3 regions of the Streptomyces sp. CNT372 genome follow, and region 2 is predicted to be linked to each of the others. Evidence: riboswitches for the same ligand, from Rfam matches in the RefSeq annotation. Region 2 holds a riboswitch; each other region holds the start of a gene.
The links. Region 2 has a riboswitch for cyclic di-AMP ahead of C593_RS0116070 (M23 family metallopeptidase). Riboswitches for the same ligand answer to the same signal wherever they lie in the genome.
Positions count from the first base shown of each region.

Region 1 (7,310 bases), on a different contig from region 2:
AGATGTCCGACCTGGGCTTCCTGCCCGAGGTCACCGAACTGCTCGACCAGGTCCCGGCCGGCGGACAGCGCATGCTGTTCTCCGCGACCATGGAGAACGAGATCTCCACCCTGGTCAAGCGCTACCTGACGGACCCGGTCAGCCACGAGGTCGACAGCGCCCAGGGCAACGTCACGACCATGACCCACCACGTCCTCGTCGTGAAGCCGAAGGACAAGGCGCCCGTCACGGCCGCCATCGCCGCCCGCAAGGGCCGCACCATCATCTTCGTCCGCACCCAGCTCGGTGCCGACCGCATCGCCGAGCAGCTGCGCGAGGCCGGTGTGAAGGCCGACGCGCTGCACGGCGGCATGACCCAGGGCGCCCGCACCCGCACCCTGGCCGACTTCAAGGACGGCTACGTCAACGCGCTCGTCGCGACCGACGTCGCCGCCCGCGGCATCCACGTCGACGGCATCGACCTGGTCCTCAACGTGGACCCGGCCGGTGACCACAAGGACTACCTGCACCGCTCCGGCCGCACCGCGCGCGCCGGCAAGTCGGGCACCGTGGTCTCCCTGTCGCTGCCGCACCAGCGCCGCCAGATCTTCCGCCTGATGGAGGACGCCGGGGTCGAGGCCTCGCGCCACATCGTCGGCGGCGCGGGCGCGTTCGACCCGGAGGTCGCCGAGATCACCGGCGCCCGTTCCCTCACCGAGGTCCAGGCCGACTCCGCGAACAACGCGGCCAAGCAGGCCGAGCGCGAGGTCGTCGAGCTGACCCGCCGTCTGGAGCAGGTCCAGCGCCGGGCCGGCGAACTCCGCGAGGAGGCCGACCGCCTGGTGGCGCGTGCCGCCCGCGAGCGCGGCGACGACCCGGAGGCGGCCGTCGCCTCCGTGACCGAGGCCGCCGAGGCCGAGGTCCGGGCGGCCGTGCCCGCGCAGGCCGCCGAGCCCGCCCGCGAGGAGCGCCGGGACGACCGGGGCAACTTCGAGCGGCGCGACCGCCGGGACGACCGTGGCGGGTTCCGCCGGGACGACCGCGGTGACGGCCGCGGTGACCGCGGTGGCTTCCGTCGTGACGAGCGCCGGGACGACCGTGGTGGCCGTTCCTTCGAGCGCCGGGACAACGACCGTGGCGGGTTCCGCCGCGACAACGACCGCGGTGACCGCGGCGGTTTCCGTCGTGACGAGCGCCGGGACGACCGTGGTGGCCGTTCCTTCGAGCGTCGCGACAACGACCGTGGCGGGTTCCGCCGTGACGACCGCGGTGACCGTGGCGGGCGTTCCTTCGAGCGCCGGGACGACCGTGGTGGCCGTTCCTTCGACCGCGACCGTTCCTTCGACCGCGGCGGCCGCTCCTTCGAGCGCCGGGACGACCGTCCGTCCGGGCACCGCGGCAGCGACCGCCCGTTCAACCGCGACCGTCGCGACGACCGCCCCGCGGGCGGCCACCGTGGCGGCGACCGCCCCTACGGCCGCCGCGACGACCACCGCGGCACGGGCGCCGGTTCCTTCGGCGGCGGCCGCCGGGACGACAAGCCGCGCTGGAAGCGCAACGGCTGACACCGTGTGACCCGCGTGTGAGGACAGGGCCCGTACAGCACTTCGGTGCGGTACGGGCCCTGCCCCGTCTCCGCAGGTGAAACTCGGTGCCGATGCCTGTGTGACTGCTGTCGCAGTCACTCCGCTCGCGCGCGGGGGCACGGCCGGGGGCCGTTTGCGTCGGTGTATCCGGCGGGTACGGAGCGGACGGCCGCGTCGAACCTGAACGTCGCCGCCGGGGTCACGGTCCCCAACCTCGTCGTGGTCCCCGTCAGGGACGGGAAGGCGACGTTCCGCAACAACGCCGGGTCCCTGGACCTGATCGCGGACGTCTCCGGCTACCACACCCGCTGACGCGGACGGCTCCCGGCCGTCCATCCCCACGACGGGCACGCGCTGATACCCGATCGGATCCGGGGATCACTCCCGCTATGCTCGGGGGTGTTGTGCCGGGGGCCGTTAGCTCAATTGGCAGAGCAGCGGACTTTTAATCCGTTGGTTGTGGGTTCGAGTCCCACACGGCCTACCACCCGCAGGCGCGAGCGCCCCGACCGTTTCCGGTCGGGGCGCTTTGCCGTTTCCCGGGCGGCCCGACCTGTCGTGCATCCATTCTCTGACTAGAGTCAGAGAATGGACACCGAACAGATCGCACAGGTCCGCCGCTTCCATCGCACCGTCACCGAGCGGGTGGGTGTGCTGCACGAGCGCTATCTGGGGCGGGACCGGGCCATCGGGGCGGCGCGGTTGCTCTGGGAGGTCGGGGAGGAGGAGCGGGAGGTGCGGTGGCTGCGGGAGCGGCTGGGGCTGGACTCGGGGTATGTCAGCCGGCTGCTGCGGTCGCTGGAAGCGGACGGGCTCGTCACCGTCGGGGCGGGGGTGCCGGACCGGCGGGTGCGGACCGTGCGGCTCACCGAGGCCGGGCGGACCGAGCGGGCGGTGCTCGACGCGCGGAGCGACGAGCTGGCCGGCTCGCTGCTGGCGCCGCTCAACGCGGGGCAGCGCGCTCGCCTGGCAGCGGCCATGGCCGAGGTGGACCGGCTGCTGACCGCCGGGACCGTCACGCTGGACGTGGTCGACCCGGACCACCCCGACGCCCGGGAGTGCCTGCTCGCCTACTACCGGGAACTCGGCGAGCGCTTCGACACCGGGTTCGACCCCGCCCGCAGTCTGCTGCCCGACGCGGGCGAACTCCGCGACCCGCGCGGGCTTTTCCTGGTCGCGCGGCTGCACGGGGAGCCCGTCGGCTGTGCCGGGCTGAAGCTGCCCGCGGACGCCCCCGCGGAGATCAAGCGCATGTGGGTCGCGCCGGACGCCCGCGGTCTGGGCCTCGCGCGTCGTCTGCTCGGGGAGCTGGAGCGGCGGGCCCTGCGCGGCGGCCGGGACGTCGTGCGGCTGGACACCAACAAGGCGCTGGAGGCGGCGGTCGGGCTGTACCGCGCGTACGGCTTCCAGGAGGTGCCCGCGTTCAACGACGAGCCCTATGCCGACCACTGGTTCGAGAAGCGGCTGGAGGGGGCGGCCGGCGAGGGCTGACGCCCGGTGACGGGGTGGCCCGGGCGGCCCGGCGGAAAAGTGGTCGGGAAGGCGCGCGGGATGGCGTAAGGTGGTGTTCACCGACGCGGGGTGGAGCAGCTCGGTAGCTCGCTGGGCTCATAACCCAGAGGTCGCAGGTTCAAATCCTGTCCCCGCTACTCATGGCAGAGGCCCGGAATCGACGATGATCGATTGCCGGGCCTCTGCCGTTCGCTCGTCCAGGGCCGGTCCCGGGCCCGTCCGGACCCGGCCCCGCGCCCGGATGCAGGCCCGCGCCGCTGGCCTGGTGTTTTGTGCGGGAGGGCGGTGGCAAGTCGCCACGGCGCCCGAGGGCACGCAGCATGGAAGGGCACGGCACCGGTCCGTGGCCGTGGGTGAAGCGGCAGGAGTGCAGCAGTGGGGCGAGAGCAGGTCGGCGGCTTCCGGACTCCGTGGTACCTGCGCATCCTGCCCGCCGTGATGCTCGTCGGCGGTGTGCTCTACGACTCGCTCGCCCCGCCCCGCTTCACCGCCGTCCCCCTCTACGCGGCCGCCCCGCTGATCGCCGCCTCCCTCGCCTCCTTCGTGGTGACGCTGCTCACCGGCATCGCCGCGGTGGTGGCCACCAGCGCGCTGCACTTCTACGACGACAACGTCACCGAGATCAGTTCGTTCACCGAGATCAGCACGGTCTTCACGGTGTCCGCCGTGGCCCTGCTCGTCAACCGGGTGGTGCGCAGAGGCAGCGAGCGGCTGGCCTCGGCGCGGGTGATCGCCGAGGCCGCGCAGCGGGCCGTGCTGCCCACCCCCGAGGACCGGATCGCCGGGCTGCACATCGCCGCCCGCTACGAGGCGGCCCAGGCGGACGCCTTCATCGGCGGCGACCTCTTCGCCGTGCAGGAGACCAAGCACGGGGTCCGGCTGTTCGTCGGGGACGTGCGCGGCAAGGGGATGGAGGCGGTGGAGGCCGTCGCCGTGCTGATCGGGTCGTTCCGGGAATCCGCCGACCAGGAGGGGAGCCTGGAGGAGGTGGCGCAGCGGCTGGAGCGGGCGCTCCAGCGGGAGAGCGCGCGACGGGCGGGGCTGGAGTCCTTCGAGGGGTTCACCACGGCCGTGCTGGCGGAGATCCCGGCGGTACGGGACGGGGAGGTCGTCGGGGCGAGCACGGTCCGGCTGGTGAACCGGGGCCACCCGGACCCCCTGGTCCTGCACGCCGACGGCCGGGTGGAACTCCTCCAGCCGGCCGAGCCGGCGCTGCCGCTGGGGATGGCGGACCTGGCGGGCTGGCCCGACCGGGCCGAGACCTATCCGCTGCCCGCCGGCTCCACGCTGCTCTTCTACACGGACGGGCTCTCCGAGGCCCGGGACGGCTCCGGGGTCTTCTACGACCCGGTCGATCGGCTGCGGGGCGCGATCTTCCCGGAGCCGGACGATCTGCTGGACGCCCTCGTCGACGATGTGCGCCGCTACACGGGCGGCGGGTCGAGCGACGACATGGCGCTGCTCGCGGTGAACCGGCCGGCCGCCGGGCAGCCGGAGCGCCGCCGCACGGTGCCGGTGGTGGCCCCGCCCCGCGAACAGGGCGCCATCGCGGCGACCGCCGGGCGGCGTGGCGTACGGGTACGGCGCAGGTACCGTCCGTAGCCGTCCCGTGCCACCGCATACGGCATATGACGGGGCATCAGAATTCTTCCGAGACCGAAGCGTGATCAACTCGCCCGATTCCGGCTGCTTCTGTCCCGGAAAGTCCTGGCCACAGTCGTTAACGATCAGTGGGAACGGCTTGGATTCCGACCCGGCCGTCTATTAACGTTCGATAACGCAGCGCGGTCGTCCCAGCCGCCGCCAGTGGCGGCGCCGCGCGCACGCGCCGAATTCCGCAAGGGAACCGGGGAACCACTCATTGGGGTGAATCGGGCATCTCTGCCGCGCAGTTGTGCGGCCGAGGCACCCGTAGGAGACCTTCCTGCTCCGAACCCGTCAGCTAACCCGGTAGGCGAGAAGGAAGGAAAGGAGTACGCCTTCGTGGCGTCCAACATGCCTGCTCCCGAGGCTCCGTCGGTCTCCTCCCGATTCGGCGGTGACGCCCCGGAGCGCTCGCCGGGGGAGTGGAATCCCACCGAGGAGTCCATCCGCCCGGTTCGCGGCCGGCACCGCGTGGCCAAGCAGCGCGGCGGTCTCGCGCGCAGCTCCACCGTCCTCGGCGTCGGTGTCATCGCCGCCGTCGGCGCGGGTGGCATGGCCACCGCGCAGGACAAGCCCGCCGTCTCCATATCCCTTCCCGATGTCGTCACGGACAATCTCCCCGACGCGGATTCCCTGCCGGGCGTGGGCTCGCTGATCTCCGAGGACGCGGGGACGGACACCGCCACAGCCCACGCGCCCCTCACCGCGATGACCCAGGTCGCCGACACGGGCACCGTCGCCGGGGCCGAGCAGGGCGCCAACGCGGGCGAGGCCCTGCGCGCCCGCATCCTCCAGCAGGCCGAGCAGCAGCGCGCCGAGGCGGACGCCGAAGCCAAGGCCGCCGCGGAGAAGGCGGCCGCCGAACAGGCCGCCGCCGAGGCGAAGAAGCAGCAGAGCGAGGCCGAGAAGAAGGCCGCGGAGGAGAAGCGCAAGGCCGAGGAGGCCGCGCGGGCGAAGGCCGAGGCGGAGCGCCTCGCCAAGCTGGCCGCGAGCTGGTCCCTCCCGACCTCCTCGTACACCCTCACCTCCACCTACGGGCAGTCCGGCGCCATGTGGTCCTCCGGGCAGCACACCGGCCTGGACTTCGCCGCCCCCACCGGCACCCCGGTGAAGGCCGTGCACGGCGGCACCGTGAAGGCGGCCGGCTGGTCCGGCTCCTACGGCTACCGCATCCTGCTGGAGCTGGAGGACGGCACCGAGGTGCTCTACGCGCACCTGTCCTCCATGACCGCGAGCGCGGGGCAGAAGGTCACCACCGGCGAGACCATCGGCCGCGTCGGCGCGACCGGCAACGTCACCGGGCCGCACCTGCACCTGGAGGTCCACACCCCCGGCGGCGCCGGGATCGACCCCCTCGCCTGGCTGCAGGGCAAGGGCCTGAGCGTCTGACACCACCTCCACGCCCCGCCCCGGGAGTGCCGCTGAACAGGCGGCTCCGGGCGGGGCGTTGTGGTTCCGTGAACCCGGCCTCCGCCTCCGGGGAAGCCCACGAGGGCGCGCTCGCGGACGCGGCGGCCCGGGCGTGGCTGCCCGGACACGGCTGCCCGGATACGGCGGCCCGGGCGTGGCGCGCGGCCGTCCGGGGCGCCGGGAGCGGTCCGGCGGCGGTCAGGTGCGGTACGGGTTGTAGCCGTCGTAGTCCCGGTGCGGCGGCACGTACGCGGTCCGGCCCGTCGCCCGGGCCGCGTACGCGAGGGCCGGGGCTGCCACCTCGCGCCGCAGCCACAGGCGGTGCAGCAGCTCCCGCTCGCGCTCCACGAAGTCCGGGCCCGCCGCGCCGCGGTGGGCCCGGTGGCGCAGGAAGGCGAGGGAGGTGGCCAACCGCTCGTACTCGGAGACCGCGTGCCCGGCCGCCGGGCCGTACGTCCGCCGGGCCATGTCCCGGGCCATCGTCCGCGCGCGCATCGAGGACAGCGCCGGCGGCTCCGCCGGGGTGAGCCAGCCGGCCGCCGCGTAGGCCGGGAGGTGCGTGGATATCGTGTGCAGCTCCCGCTGCCTGGTCCAGATGGTCAGCCAGGTCAGCAGCCCGAAGGCGGGCACCATGAACGCCCCGTACACCGCGTAGAAGCCCCACGGCCCGAAGAGGGAGGTGGAGCCGTTCCACAGGGCGTGCATCCCCATCGCGAGGAGGAGGCCCAGCAGCGGCAGCGCGATCCGGCGGAGACGTCGGCGGCGGGCGGTCGCGGCGGCCAGGCCGAAGCCGAGGCCGCACAGGACGGTGAAGAGCGGATGCGCGAACGGCGACATGACCACCCGCACGAAGAAGGTCGCCGCGGTCACCGAGCCCAGGCCCGAGGTGCCGAACGCCTGGTCCTCACCGAAGGCGTTGCCGAGATAGAGGATGTTCTCGGTGAACGCGAAGCCGGTCGCGGTGAAGCCGGCGACCACGATGCCGTCCACCGCTCCGGTGAACTCCCGTCGGCGGAAGCAGAAGAGCAGCAGAAGCGCGACCCCCTTGGCGCTCTCCTCCACGACCGGCGCGACCACGGTGGCGCCCCAGGTGTCCGCCGAGGCGGGGTCCGCGGTCGCGGTGGCTATCCAGCGGGTCGCGAAGGTGTTCGCGAGGAGGGAGACGAGGGCGGCGGCGCA
Region 1 is NZ_KB897777.1:595,704-603,013, forward strand. It holds gene C593_RS0105290 (DEAD/DEAH box helicase) at 1-1,544, shown strand, start outside; gene C593_RS0105295 (hypothetical protein) at 1,707-1,877, shown strand; tRNA gene C593_RS0105300 (tRNA-Lys) at 1,977-2,052, shown strand; gene C593_RS0105305 (bifunctional helix-turn-helix transcriptional regulator/GNAT family N-acetyltransferase) at 2,154-3,056, shown strand; tRNA gene C593_RS0105310 (tRNA-Met) at 3,141-3,214, shown strand; gene C593_RS0105315 (PP2C family protein-serine/threonine phosphatase) at 3,453-4,679, shown strand; cyclic di-AMP (ydaO/yuaA leader) riboswitch at 4,894-5,049, shown strand; gene C593_RS0105320 (M23 family metallopeptidase) at 5,061-6,110, shown strand; gene C593_RS0105325 (PrsW family intramembrane metalloprotease) at 6,330-7,310, opposite strand, start outside.
Region 1: another riboswitch for cyclic di-AMP. It lies ahead of C593_RS0105320 (M23 family metallopeptidase); the one in region 2 lies ahead of C593_RS0116070 (M23 family metallopeptidase).

Region 2 (7,310 bases):
CCGCCGCGGCGAGCGTCACAGCTCCTACGACGCCGATCCGCACCATCGCCGCGATCCTCTCCGCACGTGTCCGCTCATGTCCTGCCAGGGCTGGGGCCGCGTTCCGGCAGTCGGTGAGCGCTCACCTTCCGCGCGGCGCGTCGGCCCGTACCGCGAGCACCCCACCACCTGGCCCTCGCCTGCTGTCCCCGATCGGCGTCACCGCTCTCCCGCCCCGATCGGCGTCACCGCTCTCCCGCAAGGTCCAGATCATCGCTGCGCGACTCCGGAACGACCTCAGCAAGCCGGGGACGACGCCACGGATGAGCGATGGGCTCGGACAGCTCACTCCACCACGGATCCGCAGGCAGTTTCCCCCCGGGCTCGAACGGCTCGCCGGGACGGGGGAACGCCGCCGTCTGCCCGGCCTCCTCAGCCTCGTACTTCGTCCACTCGGCCGGTTCGGCCCACGGATGGGGGGCGAGGTTGAAGGTGCCCCAGTGGATCGGGAGGAGCACCCCGGCGGGGGCGCCGCCCTGGAGGTCGAGGTGGGCCCGGAGGCCCTCCGCGGGGGTCATGTGAATGTCGGGCCAGTACTCCGAGTAGGCACCGATCTGGATCATGGTGGCGTCGAAGGGGCCGTGCTCGGCGCCGATGTCCCTGAAGCCGGGGAAGTAGCCGGTGTCGCCGCTGTGGTAGATCCGGTGGTCCGGGCCCTCCACGGCCCAGGACGCCCAGAGCGCGTGCTGCTGGTTCCGCAGGCCGCGCCCGCAGAAGTGGCGGGCCGGGGTCGCCGTCAGCTTGAGCCCGGCCACCTCGGCCGTCTCGTTCCAGTCGAGCTCGCGCAGGCGGGAGGGGGCGACGCCCCAGCGTTCCAGGTGGGCGCCCACGCCCAGGGGGACGGCGAAGACGGTGTCCGTGCCGGCCAGGGCCTTGATGGTGGGGAGGTCCAGGTGGTCGTAGTGGTCGTGGGAGATCACGACCACGTCCGCCGTGCCGAGGGCCGCGAGCGGGGCGGGCACGGGGTGCAGCCGGCGGGGTCCGACGAAGCCGAACGGAGAGCACCGCTCTCCCCAGACGGGGTCGAAGAGCACCCGGCCGCCGTCGATCTCGGCGAGGACGCTGGAGTGGCCCATCCAGGTCAGGCGCAGCCCCGTGGCCGGCGGCCGGGAGAGGTCGGCGACGGTCGTCGGGTGGACGGGCACCGGGCCGTCCGGGGTGCGGCGGGCGCGCGCCTCCTTCTCGAAGTAGATCTTCGCGAACTCCGTCATCGAGGCGCCGGAGGGCCTGGTCCGCGCGCCCACCGGGTTCTGGAAGGTGCCGTCGGCGAAGTTGGGCGAACGGAGGATGCGCTCCCGGCGCTCACCCGCCGGGTCGGCGCCGAAGGCCGCGGTCCGCAGCGAACGCAGCCGGGTACGCAGCGAGGGGGGAGAGCCAGTGCCGGTCACGGCACCTCCTGGAGTTCGGTCGACACATCCATGGTTCGAGGGTATGCCGCGGTCCGCCGGTGCGGCAGCGGGCGCGGACGGCCCACGACGGTGCAACGCGCACCCGTCCGCCGGTGTTCCACGGTTCACGGGAACGTGGCGTTCCGCCACCGCGGGTGACCCTGCCGGGCCGCCGGGCCGGCCGCGCGGCCGGCCCGGCGGCCCCGCGACTCCCCGGTCGGGAGTGCTTCGGGAGAGTTTCCCGGCGCCCCGGAATTTCCCCCTCCGAGGGCTGGACCGGGGCCAAGATCGGCTGTGTAGGGTGACCGCCGTGGGGAGAGTCCGACTGAGTGTCCCTGAGCGGCGCGAGGAGCTGCTGAACGCCGCCGTCGAGCAGATCGAGCAGCGCGGCGCCTCCGCCGTGCGGATCGCCGACGTGGCCGCCGCGCTCGGGGTGAGCAGCGCGCTCGTCCTCTACCACTTCTCGTCGAAGGAACAGCTGGTCGCCGCCGCGTTCACACACGCGGCGGACGCCGATCTGGCGCATCTGCGCCGGATCCTCGGCCGGCGCACCTCCGCGCTGCGCCGGCTGCGCACGGCGGTGCGCTGGTACGCGCCCACCGGCCAGGCCAAGGGCTGGCGGCTGTGGATCGAGGCGTGGTCGGTCTCGCTGCGCGACCCGGCGCTGCGTGATCTGTCCCGGGGGCTCGACCAGCAGTGGAAGTCGGCGCTGACCGAGGTGATCGCGGAGGGTGCGGCGGCCGGCGAGTTCTGCTGCGACGACCCGGCGGCGGCCGCCTGGCGCCTGACGGCCTTCCTGGACGGGCTCGCCGTCCAGATGACCTCCTACGCGGGCACGCTCTCCCGCGCCGCGATGCTCCAGTGGACGGACGACGCGCTGGCCCGGGAGCTGTGCCTCGACCGCGAGGCCCTCACGGCCACGGCCCGCTGACGCGGTCCTGACCGGGGGCCCGGGCAGGCAGGGGGCAGGCGCCCGGGCCGGGCCGCGCCACCGACGAGGCACAGCCGGACCGGGCCGCGCCACCGAAGGACGGCCAGAGCCTGGCGGGCAGGAGGAGCGGCCCGCCCGCAGGGGTCATGGCCCCTGTTCCAGCCTGCCCGGCAGGGGAGGTCGGCCGGTCACCGGAATGGGCCGCATCGCTCCCGGCCCGAACCGGGGCCCGTCAGGCGTACCACCGGCCACGTCGCCACGTCGCCACGCCGCCGAGCGGGAGTGCGGACCGGGCTCCGGCGGGCCACCGCCCTGACCGTCGTGGCCGTCATCGGCCCCCGGGCCGGGCGGACGCAGCCGACGAGCACACGGCCCCGGGCCTCGGCGGGCCGGGCGGACACCACCACCGCGCCGCAGCGGCGAGCCGCCCGGCACGCACCACGCCCCGCCCGTACCCCCGCGGGCGCGCGGCCCCTCAGAGCGGCATGAGGTCCGGCCGCTTCGCCTCCACGTGGTCGCCGGAGCTCTCGCCGCGCAGGCGGCGGCCGATCCACGGGACCAGGTAGTCGCGTGCCCAGTGGATGTCGTCCCGGCGCACCTCCAGCGGCCCGCGCGGCGGCCGCGGCGGCCAGGGCTGGTCGGGGTCCGCGTCGCCGGGGACGTCGATGCCGAGGACCTGGGCGGCGCGCAGGGCCACCCGGGTGTGGCCCTCGGGCGACAGATGGAGCCGGTCCAGGTCCCACGCGCGCCGGTCCTGGACGGACTTGAGCGACCACAGGTCCAGCACCGGGCAGTCGTAGCGGTCCGCGATGGCCCGCACATGCGCCGTGTACGTGGCGATCTTGCCGCGCAGATGCCGCAGGACCGGCACGTCACGGGTGTCGAAGCCGGTGGTCACCATGACCGTGCCGACGGAGGAGGTCAGGTCGGCCACGGCGCGTTCGAAGCGCTCGGCCACGTCGTCCGGGTCGCTGCCCGGCCGGATGATGTCGTTGCCGCCGGCGCAGAACGAGACCAGGTCCGGGGCGAGTTCCTTGGCCCGGGGGACCTGGTCAGCCACGATCTGGTCGAGCAGCTTGCCGCGCACGGCGAGGTTGGCGTAGCGGAAGGTGTGCTCCGGGGTGAGGTCGTCGAGGATGACCGCGAACCGGTCCGCCCAGCCGACGAAGGTCCCGTCGGGTCCGGGGTCGCCCACGCCCTCGGTGAAACTGTCACCGATCGCTGCGTACGACCCGAATGCGCCACTGGTCTCTGTTCTCGAATCGTCTGCCACGGGAGCACATCCTTCCTGTCCGGATGTGACCTACGCGACCGTAAGGAGGGGTTGACGGGAGGTGATCTTTACCACCGGTCAAGTTTCCACCAAGCCGGAATACGCGGAATCCCCCGCTCCGCCGCCGGACGGAACGGGGGACCACCACCGGGGCCGGAGAACGCGGCGCGGGCCGCGTCAGGCCGGGGGCAGGGGGCGCGTCAGATGTTGACGCCGTTCTGGCGCAGGTACGCCAGCGGGTCGATGTCCGAGCCGTAGGACGGCCCGGTGCGGATCTCGAAGTGCAGGTGCGGGCCGGTGGAGTTGCCCGTGGAGCCGGAGAGGCCGATCTGCTGCCCGCCGGAGACCGACTGGCCGCCGGAGACGGAGAGCGAGGACAGGTGGGCGTACTGCGAGTAGGTGCCGTCCGTGTGGCGGATGACGACCTCGTTGCCGTAACTGCCGCTCCAGCCCGCCGACTCGACGGTGCCGGAGGCGACCGCCTTCACGGTGCTGCCGGAGGCCGCGGCGAAGTCCACACCGGTGTGGTAGCCGCTGGACCACATGCCGCCGGCCTGGCGGTACGGGGTGGTGACCCCGGCGTCGACGGGCGCGCTGAAGCCGGAGGCGGAGGTCTTGGCCGCCGAGGCGGCGGAGGACTTGGCGGGAGCCTCGGCGGGCTTCTCGGCGGGGGCGGCCGGGGCCTTTTCCTGCCGGGAGTCGTCGCGGGAGGCGCGCGGCTTGGACTCGGTCCGCGCCTCGGGGTCGTTCTTCAGCTTCGACTTGCCGCCGATGGTGAGTTCGAGGCCCGGGTGGATCAGGGACGGGTCGGCGCCGATGGCACGCCGGTTGTCGTCGAAGAGCTCCTGCCAGCCGCCGCGGACGTCGTGGTCGTCGGCGATCTTGGACAGGTAGTCGCCCGGGACCACGGTGTAGGTCTTCGGGGCCTTCTTGGCCGCGGCCTGAGCGGCTGCGGCGGCCTTGGCCGGGGCCGCCTGCTGCGCGGCGGCGGGCGCCTGCGCCGCGACGGCGGACGTGCCGGGGACGGCCGCGGGGGCGGCGGTCGCCGCTCCGGCGCCCGCGGCGCCGAACAGCGGGAGCGCGATGGCGGCGCCACCGGTGCCGGCGACGACGAAGCCACGGCTCACGGGATTGGACTTGGGACGGCGGTGCTTACCCTTTCCGGGCATGACGCATTCCTCTCCGGCGCCTGCGAGGTGAGCTGTCGGGTTCGGGCTGGAGATGCCCGTTCACGCTGGTCGCGCGAATTCACCCCAAGCCGTCCGAATTGCTCCGGAATCGGCGTACTACCTGGGTCCCCCGCTCCTGCCACGCGGTGGTGGGTGCGAACTCCGGTCGGCGGCAGGATTAGGCGGTCCGTCCGGATTGAGCGTGACCGTAGGCGAGCCACCCCGGGGGAACAAGCCATGAATTCCCGGACGCAATCACCGCACCCGCACCGGGACCGGGCGGCCATCACCCTCCGTGGGCGACGGGCCGTCAACTCCCGTGCCCGGCACGGAACTGACCCGGCGGAAGCCAGTACACACCGTCACCAATATGATCCTGCTCACCAGCCGCTTCCCATTTACGGCGCTTGCGGGGCACACTCCAATCAATCTCCTAATTCGGACACAAGGCGCGAATGCAATTCCACTACCGCACTTGCCGCTCAAGATCGACCGGCTCGTCCGGCTTCGTCCCTCACCCCGGTGTCCTCGCCGTCCCGGCCCCGCCGCGCGGGAAGGGCGGGTGAACCGGTGTCGTATCGTCGGGAGCGCGCCCGCGCCGGCGACCGCGCCGGTGGAGGGACGGGCACCGACGCCATTGATTGGAGTCCATGTGACGCAGCAGTTGCCGCAGGCATCCCCGGCCGGGCAGGACCCCGAGCCCGCACTCGCCGGAGTCCGCAACTTCCGCGACGTGGGCGGGCTGCCGACCACCGACGGCGGGCGGGTGCGGCACGGCAGGCTGTACCGCAGCGGCCACCTCGCCCACGCCACCGCGAGCGACGCCGCGTTCCTCTCCTCCCTCGGGCTGCACACGGTCTTCGACTTCCGCAACGCGGCCGACCAGCGGCTGGAGGGCCCGGACGTCGAGCTGCCGGGCGTGCGCAACCTCAACCTGCCGCTGAGCGACCCGGCCGACGGCGCGGAGTTCTGGCGGATGGTCCGGGACGGCAATCTGGACCAGCTCAAGTCGATCCTCGACGGCGGCAAGGGCGCGGACCGGATGATCGCCGCCTACCGCGCGATCATCACCCAGCGGACCGCCGAGCACAGCCGGGTCCTGCACGCCCTGGCCGAGGACAGCGTCCCGGCCCTGATGCACTGCGCCGCCGGCAAGGACCGGGCCGGCCTGTCGGTGGCCGTCACCCTGCTCGCGGTCGGCGTGGAGCGGGACGCGATCGAGGCGGACTACCTCAAGTCGAACGACCCGCACCGCCGCTACAAGGTCACCCGCGGCTCCGACTCCCCGGACGCGATGTCCGCCGAGGTGATGGAGCTGCTGAGTCCGCTCTTCGACGCGCGCCCCGCCTATCTCGCGGCGGCCTTCGAGACGATCGAGGAGACCTGGGGCGGCACCGAGCAGTACCTCTCCGAGGGGCTCGGCCTCTCCCCCGCCACCCGGGAGCGGCTGCGGAGCCGGCTGGTCGAGAACGCCTGAGGCGCCCCCCTCCGGCCCCGCCGGGTCACTGGTTCTGCGCGCCCACCAGGAAGAGCAGGTAGAGGAAGGCGGCCACGATGTGGCCCGCGATCAGATAGGCGAAGAGCCGGATGACGAGTCCGCGCGGGAACCGGTCCTCGCGCCGGCCGCCGCCGGCTCCGCGCTTGTCCAAGGGGTCGTGCGACATTCCCTGGTCACCTGGCTTCCGGTCGGACGTGCGGATGGGGGTGCGGGTCGGGGCTCTGCAGCAGGGTGTGTACGAACAGCAGCTCGGCGCCCTCGGGCGTGGCGGCGGCGATCCGGTGCGGGGTGAGCGAGTCGAAGTGGGCGCTGTCACCCGGTGCCAGGTCGTGCACGGTGTCCCCGAGGCCCAGGCGCAGCCGGCCCGTCAGCACGTACAGCCACTCCTCCCCCGGGTGCACACGCACCAGGTCGCCCTGGGTGCCGTGGGGGACGGCGACCCGCAGGGCCTGCATGGCGCGGCCGGGGGCGCCGGCGGGGTGGTAGGTCCAGCCGTCGGCCCGGACGGGTTCGCGCTCACCGCCCCGGACGACCGGCTCGCGTTCGGCCGGCTGCTCGCCGAGGACCTCCCCGACCGTCGTACCGTAGACGCGGGCGAGGGCGAGCAGCATGGGCAGCGAGGGCTGCCGGTTGCCCGTCTCCAGCCGGGACAGATGGGCGGGCGAGAGGCCGGCGCGACGGGCGGCGCTCTCCAGGGTCAGGCCCCGGCGGCGGCGCAGGTCCCGCAGGCGGGGGGCGACACCGGTGAGACCGTCACCGTCCGGTGCGGCGGGAGTGTCCATGTCCCTATTGGGCCAGCAGTATTGCCTCCGAGGCAAATGACTTGCCTCGGAGGCAAAATCCGCCGCGGGGACACTGGGATCAGCGGTTGGCGACCGCCTGGCGGACCAGGGTCCGGCCGAAGTCCCACATCAGCCCGCCCCCGCCGTGCGCGTCGTCCATCACCGCGGTGAACGCGGCGACGAAGCGGTCCACCTCGCGCTCGCCGATGATCAGTGGCGGGATCAGCTTG
Region 2 is NZ_KB897782.1:206,870-214,179, forward strand. It holds gene C593_RS0116050 (SRPBCC family protein) at 1-46, opposite strand, end outside; gene C593_RS0116055 (MBL fold metallo-hydrolase) at 225-1,427, opposite strand; gene C593_RS0116060 (TetR/AcrR family transcriptional regulator) at 1,738-2,358, shown strand; gene C593_RS0116065 (SGNH/GDSL hydrolase family protein) at 2,834-3,631, opposite strand; gene C593_RS0116070 (M23 family metallopeptidase) at 3,832-4,800, opposite strand; cyclic di-AMP (ydaO/yuaA leader) riboswitch at 4,803-4,962, opposite strand; gene C593_RS0116075 (tyrosine-protein phosphatase) at 5,453-6,277, shown strand; gene C593_RS33370 (DUF6126 family protein) at 6,303-6,464, opposite strand; gene C593_RS0116085 (helix-turn-helix domain-containing protein) at 6,472-7,080, opposite strand; gene C593_RS0116090 (class-III pyridoxal-phosphate-dependent aminotransferase) at 7,160-7,310, opposite strand, start outside.

Region 3 (7,310 bases), on a different contig from region 2:
GCGCCGGACTCGGCGATGGTGCGCAGCTCCTCCATCAGGACGTTGAAGCGCTTGACCGCGTTCGCCGAACGGGCGGCCATGCCGTACGCCTCGTCCACCCGGCGGAGCGCCTGCGGGAAGGTGATCTTCTCGCGGAGGGCCAGGGCGTCGATCATCGCCTCGGCGCGGTCGCCGATGCCGCGCTTGGGGACGTTGAGGATGCGGCGCAGCGGGACGTTGTCCTCGGGGTTGGCCAGGACGCGCAGATACGCCAGGACGTCCCGGACCTCCTTGCGCTCGTAGAAGCGGACCCCGCCGACGACCTTGTAGGGCAGGCCGACGCGGATGAAGATCTCCTCGAAGACTCGGGACTGGGCGTTGGTGCGGTAGAAGACGGCGACGTCCCCCGCCTTCGCCTCGCCCGCGTCCGTGAGGCGGTCGATCTCGTCGGCGACGAACTGCGCCTCGTCGTGCTCGGTGTCCGCGACATAGCCGGTGATCCGGGCGCCGGCGCCGGCGTTGGTCCACAGGTTCTTCGGGCGGCGGGACTCGTTGCGCTCGATGACGGCGTTGGCGGCGGACAGGATCGTCTGCGTGGAGCGGTAGTTCTGCTCCAGCAGGATCGTGGTCGCGTCCGGGTAGTCCTCCTCGAACTGGAGGATGTTGCGGATGGTCGCGCCGCGGAAGGCGTAGATCGACTGGTCCGCGTCACCGACGACGCACAGCTCGGCCGGCGCCAGGTCCTCGTAGCCCTCGCCGACCAGTTCGCGCACGAGCGTGTACTGGGCGTGGTTGGTGTCCTGGTACTCGTCGACCAGGACGTGCCGGAAGCGGCGGCGGTAGTGCTCGGCCACCTCCGGGAAGGCCTGGAGGAGGTGCACGGTGGTCATGATGATGTCGTCGAAGTCCAGGGCGTTGGCCTCGCGCAGCCGCGCCTGGTACATCCGGTACGCCTCGGCCAGCGTCTTCTCGAACCCTCCGCCGGAGCCTTCTGCCTGGGAGGCACCCCCGTACGCCTGGTCGGCGAAGGTCTCCTCGTCGATCAGCTCGTTCTTCAGGTTGGAGATCTTGGCGCTGAAGGACTTCGGCGGGAACTTCTTCGGATCGAGGTCGAGGTCGCGGCAGACCAGGGACATCAGGCGCTTGGAGTCGGCCGCGTCGTAGATCGAGAACGAGGAGGTGAAGCCGAGCTTCTTCGACTCGCGGCGCAGGATGCGCACGCAGGCGCTGTGGAAGGTCATCACCCACATCGCGTTGGCCCGGGGGCCGACGAGCTGCTCGACGCGCTCCTTCATCTCCCCGGCGGCCTTGTTGGTGAAGGTGATCGCCAGTATCTGGCCGGGGTGGACGTGCCGGGCGGCCAGCAGGTGGGCGATGCGGTGGGTGAGCACCCGGGTCTTGCCGGAGCCGGCGCCCGCGACGATGAGCAGCGGCGAGCCGGTGTGCACGACGGCCGCGCCCTGCTGCTCGTTCAGCCCTTCGAGCAGGGCGGCGGCGTCCACGGCGGGGCGGGGGGCGCCGTCGCGGTAGTAGCCGTCGCGGGCGGGCGGCACGTCGTACGCGCCCTGGAAGAGGTCGTCCGGGATCGGCTCCGCGGCCGCTTCCCCGGGCGGCGGCGGAGCGTGCTCGTCCCCGTGCGGCTCCTCGTCGGGAGGCGTCAGGCCGGTCAGGAAGCTGTCGTCAAAGAGGCTGCTCATCGCCTACCGAGTCTAGGCGGAGGGACGGACACTCCGGGCCGCGCTTCCGGGAATGCCCGCCGGTGCACGGTGTGTGACCGGACGCCTCCGGGACGGGGTCACAACGACACGCCCCGAGAAAGGTCACGAAAATGTATCGGACATATCGAACACCAACCTTCACAGCACACACACGAATTGGTTAGCGTGCTCGATCAGACGGCCCGCAACCCTCCCGGCGAACCGCGTCGGACGGGCCGGCTGCGCCGAATCCGTACTCCTCGCAGGGCAGTTCGGAACCGGGGACCCAAAAACGCATCAACCGGGGTGAATCGGGCCGCGTTTCTCGCGCCCGTAGGGCATCTTCCGTTCGCCCGAACCCGACAGCTAACCCGGTAGGCGGTCCACGGAAGAAGGAGATGCCGGCCTTGGCGTCGCATCGCAGGACCCGCACACGCACCATCAAGCCCTCCCCCGCCGTCGGTTTCACGACGGCCGCGCTCGCCGGCGTCACACTGCTGTCGACACAGAGCGCGACGGCCGCCCCCGGTGAGCCGAAGCCCTCGATCGAGGACGTCCAGAAGAAGGTCGACGACCTCTACCGTCAGGCCGGAAGCGCGACCCAGGAGTACAACAAGGCCCGCGAGGCGACCGCGGAGAAGCGCCGCGAGGTCGACACCCTGCTCGACCAGTCGGCCGACCGGGCCGAGAAGCTCAACGAGTCCCGCCGCGCGCTCGGCACCTACGCGACGGCCCAGTACCGCACCGGCGCCGTGACCCCGACGGCCGCCCTGATGTTCGCGGACAGCCCGCAGGACTACTTCGACCAGTCGCGGCTCATGGACCGCATGACCGACCAGCAGCAGTCGGCGATCGCGGCCTACGAGACCGAGCGGGCCGCCGCGGCGAAGCAGCGCGCGGAGGCGGGCAAGCGGCTCCAGTCGCTCACCGAGTCGCAGCAGGCCCTGCGCACCAGCAAGCAGACCGTGCAGACCAAGCTGGCCGAGGCGCGTTCGCTGCTGTCCCGGCTGACCGCCGAGGAGAAGGCGCGGCTCGCCGCGATCGAGCGCGAGAAGGAGGCGGAGGCCCGCCGCAAGGCGGAAGCCAAGGCCAAGGCGGAGGCGGAGGCCCGCGCCGAGGAGGAGGCGGAGGCCGCCCGCCGAGCGCAGGAGGACCAGCAGCCGGGGACGGGCACGGGGACGGGGACCGGAACGGCCCCGGGCACCGGCTCCGGCTCCGGCACGGAGGACGGCGGGTACGCGGCCAAGGCCGACAAGGTCCTCGCCTTCGCCCGTGCCCAGATCGGCAAGCCCTACGTGTGGGGCGCCACGGGCCCCAGTTCCTTCGACTGCTCCGGGCTCACCCAGGCCGCGTGGAAGGCGGCCGGCGTGGACCTGCCGCGCACCACGTGGGACCAGGTCAAGGTCGGCACCCGGGTCGCCACGGCCGATCTGCGCCCGGGTGACCTGGTGTTCTTCTACGACGACATCAGCCACGTCGGCATCTACGCCGGAGACGGCACGATGATCCACGCGCCCAAGCCGGGCGCGAACGTCCGCGAGGAGTCCATCTACTCCATGCCGATCCACGGCAGCGTCCGCCCGGCCTGACCGCTACCGGACCTCACCGCACCTCACCGGGCCGCCGGCTCACCGGACCCGCACCTCTCTCCCCCCCCCCCCCCCCGCGCACGCCACGGGCGCGCGGGGGCGGAGCGAGCGCGGAGGGGCGCAGGCGTGGAGGCGCGGGGAAGGTGCACAGGCGTGGAGGCGCGGAAAGGTGCGGAGGGCGCGGGGACCGCTCAGGTCCAGAGCGTCGCGATGAAGACGTTGGCCACCGTCAGGCCGCCGACCGCGCCGAACAGCGCCTTGTCGACCGTCTCCTCGTCCCGCTTCACGTAGACCAGGCCCAGGATCACGACCAGGACGGCCAGCTTGATGCCGATCTTGAGGTTGTTCACCGTCTGGTCGTCCGCCTGGTTCAGGCCCACCAGCGCGACTCCGGTGACCAGCATCGTGACGGCGCCGTGCAGCATGGCCGGCGTGAAGCGCGCGGTGCCGGCGCCTATCGCCTTCATCTGGGTGAGAAAACCGCCCAGCAGCGACGCGATGCCGATGATGTGCAGGGCGACGAAGACATTGATCAGTACGTCCATGGGCCGGAGCCTATGCGGGGCCGGATCACCGCCCCCTGGTCAGGTAACCCTCAGCTCCGTCTCCGGTCGCCGGACCGCCGGTTGCCGATCATCGAGCGGTCACAACACCCGACCGGAACGCACAGGACCGGGCGGGTTCGGACAGTTCCTCACCTTGCGTCACCTCCCCGTGACCTCCGGGTCTAGCGTCCTGCCCCACGCACCACCGGCGACGGCTGGTGCGACGGATGACGGACGACGGATGCACGACCGACGACGGAAGTACGACGGAAGGAACGGCGCCACCGTGGCAGCGCACCGGAAACCCACCCAGCGCCCGCTCACCGGCCCGGCCGTCCGGGCCGCGGCCACCCTGGCCCTCGCGGGCGCGGCGACCACCACCGCGCTGGACTCCCCCGCCGTGGCCGAGCCCCGCCAGACCCCCGCACAGATCAAGGCGAAAGTGGACGCCCTCTACCGCGAGGCGGAGGCGGCGACCGAGAAGTACAACGGCGCGAAGGAGCGGGCAACCCGGTCCCTCGAACAGCTGGACGCCCTGCGCGACGAGGCCGCCCGGCGCACCGAGCGTCTCAACACCTCGCGTGACGCCCTCGGTTCCTTCGCCGGGGCCCAGTACCGCTCCGGCGGCATCGACCCCGGCCTGCGGCTCGCCCTCACCTCCGACCCCGGGGAGTACCTGGAGCGCGCCTCCCTCGCCGAGCGGGTCGGGGACCGCCAGGCCGCCGCCGTCGCCGATGTGCGCCGCCGGCTCCTGGACCTCGCCGGACTGCGCGCCCGCGCCGCGGACCGGACGCGGGAGCTGGAGCGGCAGCGGGACGAGGTCTCCCGGCACAGAACCGAGGTACGGAAGAGGCTCGCGGCGGCGGACCGGCTGCTCGCCCGCCTCACCGCGGAGGAGCGCACCGCCTACCGGAGCGGCGGGACCTCCCCGGCCTCCGGCGGCGAGCGCGCCCCGGACCGCGCGGGCCGCACCGAGGCGCCCCGGGGGCCCGTCGCCCCGGCGAGCAGCGGCCGCGCGGCGCAGGCGATCTCGTACGCGTACGGGGCGCTGGGCAAGCCCTACGTGTGGGGCGCGACGGGCCCCGGGGCGTACGACTGCTCGGGGCTGACGCAGGCCGCGTGGAAGGCTGCGGGCGTCTCGCTGCCGCGCACCACGTACACCCAGATCAACGCGGGGAAGCGGATCCCGCGCTCCCAACTCGCCCCGGGCGACCTGGTGTTCTTCTACCCGGGGGTGACCCATGTGGGCCTCTACATCGGCGGCGGCAAGATGATCCACGCGCCCCGGCCGGGTGCGCCCGTACGTATCGCGCCCATCACCGAGATGCCGTTCGCCGGCGCGACCCGGGTCGCCTGACGCGGGCCGCCGGACGCGGTCGCCTCACGCGGGGCGCCGGACGCGGTCGCCTGACGCGGGCCGCCGAACGCGGTCGCCTCACGCGGGGCGCCGGACCCGGGTTCCGAAGTCGGCCGACGAGCCCGTGCCCGGGAGGGTGCCCGGACTGCCGGCCCTCGGTTCCGTACGGACGTCGTCACGGGGCGGGCGGTCGCCTGGCTGTCGGCCCCGGTCAGACCAGCCCCGCGCGCAGCCGGTCGCGGAGCCGGCGGGCGACCTGGCCCAGCAGCGCGTCCACCCCGGGCTGGGTCCCTGCCGCCACCCGGGACTCGCTGAGCGCGGCCACCGCGTACCGGCGCCCGTCCGCGTGCTCGACCACCCCCGCCTCATGCCGCAGATTGAGCAGGGTGCCGGTCTTGGAGGACCAGGTGGCGGCGTCGGAGGCGAAGTCCGGGGCGAGACGGTGGCGGAGCACATTGTCGGCGAGCAGGGTGCGCAGCCGGGCGGCGACCTCCGGGTGCACCCCGCCCGACGGGTCCCCGCCCGACGGGTCCGCGCCCTCGGCGGAGGCCGGCCAGATCGCCTGGAGGAGGTCCACATAGGCGCGGGCCGTGCCCGTGTTGGCGCGGGAGACGTCGAGCTGCGGCACCCGGTGGCCGCGTCCGGCGGTCCCGGCGTCGATCGCGAGGGCGTGCGCCAGATGCGCGTCGGCCCGGTCGAAGCGTTCCTCCGGTGTCTCGCTGAGCTGGCGCGTGGTGTGCCGGACGGAGATGCCGCGCAGCCCGAGGCCGTGCACGATCGCGGCGACACGGGACGGCGGGGTCAGCGCGAAGAGCGCGTCGGCGGCCACCCCGTCGCTGATGCAGGTGCTGAGGTAGAGCAGGTCGTCGACGGAGATCCGCGCGGGGTGCCGGAAGCGGCTCAGGCCGGTCGGGCCCGGGGTGGTGATCCGCCCGGGCGCCACCTCGACCGCCGTCGCGCCGTCGAGTTCGCCGAGCCGGATGCGTTCCAGGGTGGCGAGTGCGAGGGGCACCTTGACCAGGGAGGCGACGGGCAGTTCGACGTCCGGGTCGATGCCCAGTTCCTCGCCGCTGTCCAGGTCCCGCACCAGGAAGGAGCCGTGCAGCCCGCCGTCGCGCAGGCTCCGCCGCAGCTCGGCGAGGAGCCGGGTCGTGGCGGACCCCACGGACTCCACGGGCCGCACCGACCCGCCGGACCCCACGGCCCCGCCCGGCCGCACCGACCCGCCGGACCCCACGGCCCCGCCGGGCGGCGCGGGCGCCGGGGCGGGACGGGCGGGGTCGGTCCTGCTCATACGCGCTCCTCCGCACCCAGGCAGCGGGCGATGCCCGCGCCGCATACCTCCCGGACGCGGGCCGCGCCGGGGTCCGTCGCGTCCGCCGCGGTGAGGACGAACCCGCGCGCGAGGCCCCGGTCCAGATCCTCCAACGGCCGCCAGTACAGGCCGAGTTCCCGCGCCTCGACCGGCGAGCAGAGCAGCAGGTCGTCCCGGCTCAGCACGTCCGCCGCCGCGGCCGCCTCGCTCCGGGCCACGGCCAGCTGCGCCGGGAGCAGCCCGACCGCGTCTCCCAGCCGCGCGAGCGGGTCCCGGACATGGGGGACGTCGTCCTCCGGCTGGAGCCACAGCCGGCGCGGCCGGCGCCCGACATCCGCCCGGCCGGGCCGCAGGGTGTCCAGATGGACGGGCCCGCCGCCGGGGTCACCGGCGGCGGCGACGCCCAGCGGCACGGTCCACTCCGCCTCGGCGCGGGGCGCCGCCAGGAGCGCGGCGCGCACCTGCCCGGACCGGACCAGGTCGGCGCGTTCCGCGGGCGCGGCGGGCCGGGGGTCGATCAGCACGTCCGCCGCGTGGGCGTCGGCGATCAGACGGGCGAGGGCGCCGGTCGGGGCGGCGGGCACCGCGAGCCGCAGCGGGCGGTGGCGCACGGCCTCCGCCTCGTGTTCCAGCCGGTCGGCGAGCCGCACGAGCTGCCGGGCCAGGGGGAGCATGTCGCGGCCGAAGGGGGTCAGTGTGGCCGCGCGGGAGGACCGGTTCAGCAGCCGCTCGCCCAGATGCCGTTCGAGCGCGGCGACCCGCCGGCTCACGACGGACTGCGCCGTGCGCACCGCCGCGGCCCCCACCGTGAAGCTGCCGTGCTCGCTC
Region 3 is NZ_KB897780.1:217,620-224,929, forward strand. It holds gene pcrA (DNA helicase PcrA) at 1-1,676, opposite strand, end outside; cyclic di-AMP (ydaO/yuaA leader) riboswitch at 1,910-2,072, shown strand; gene C593_RS0111395 (C40 family peptidase) at 2,075-3,265, shown strand; gene C593_RS0111400 (hypothetical protein) at 3,457-3,810, opposite strand; gene C593_RS0111405 (NlpC/P60 family protein) at 4,052-5,167, shown strand; gene C593_RS0111410 (serine hydrolase) at 5,379-6,461, opposite strand; gene C593_RS0111415 (LysR family transcriptional regulator) at 6,458-7,310, opposite strand, start outside.
Region 3: another riboswitch for cyclic di-AMP. It lies ahead of C593_RS0111395 (C40 family peptidase); the one in region 2 lies ahead of C593_RS0116070 (M23 family metallopeptidase).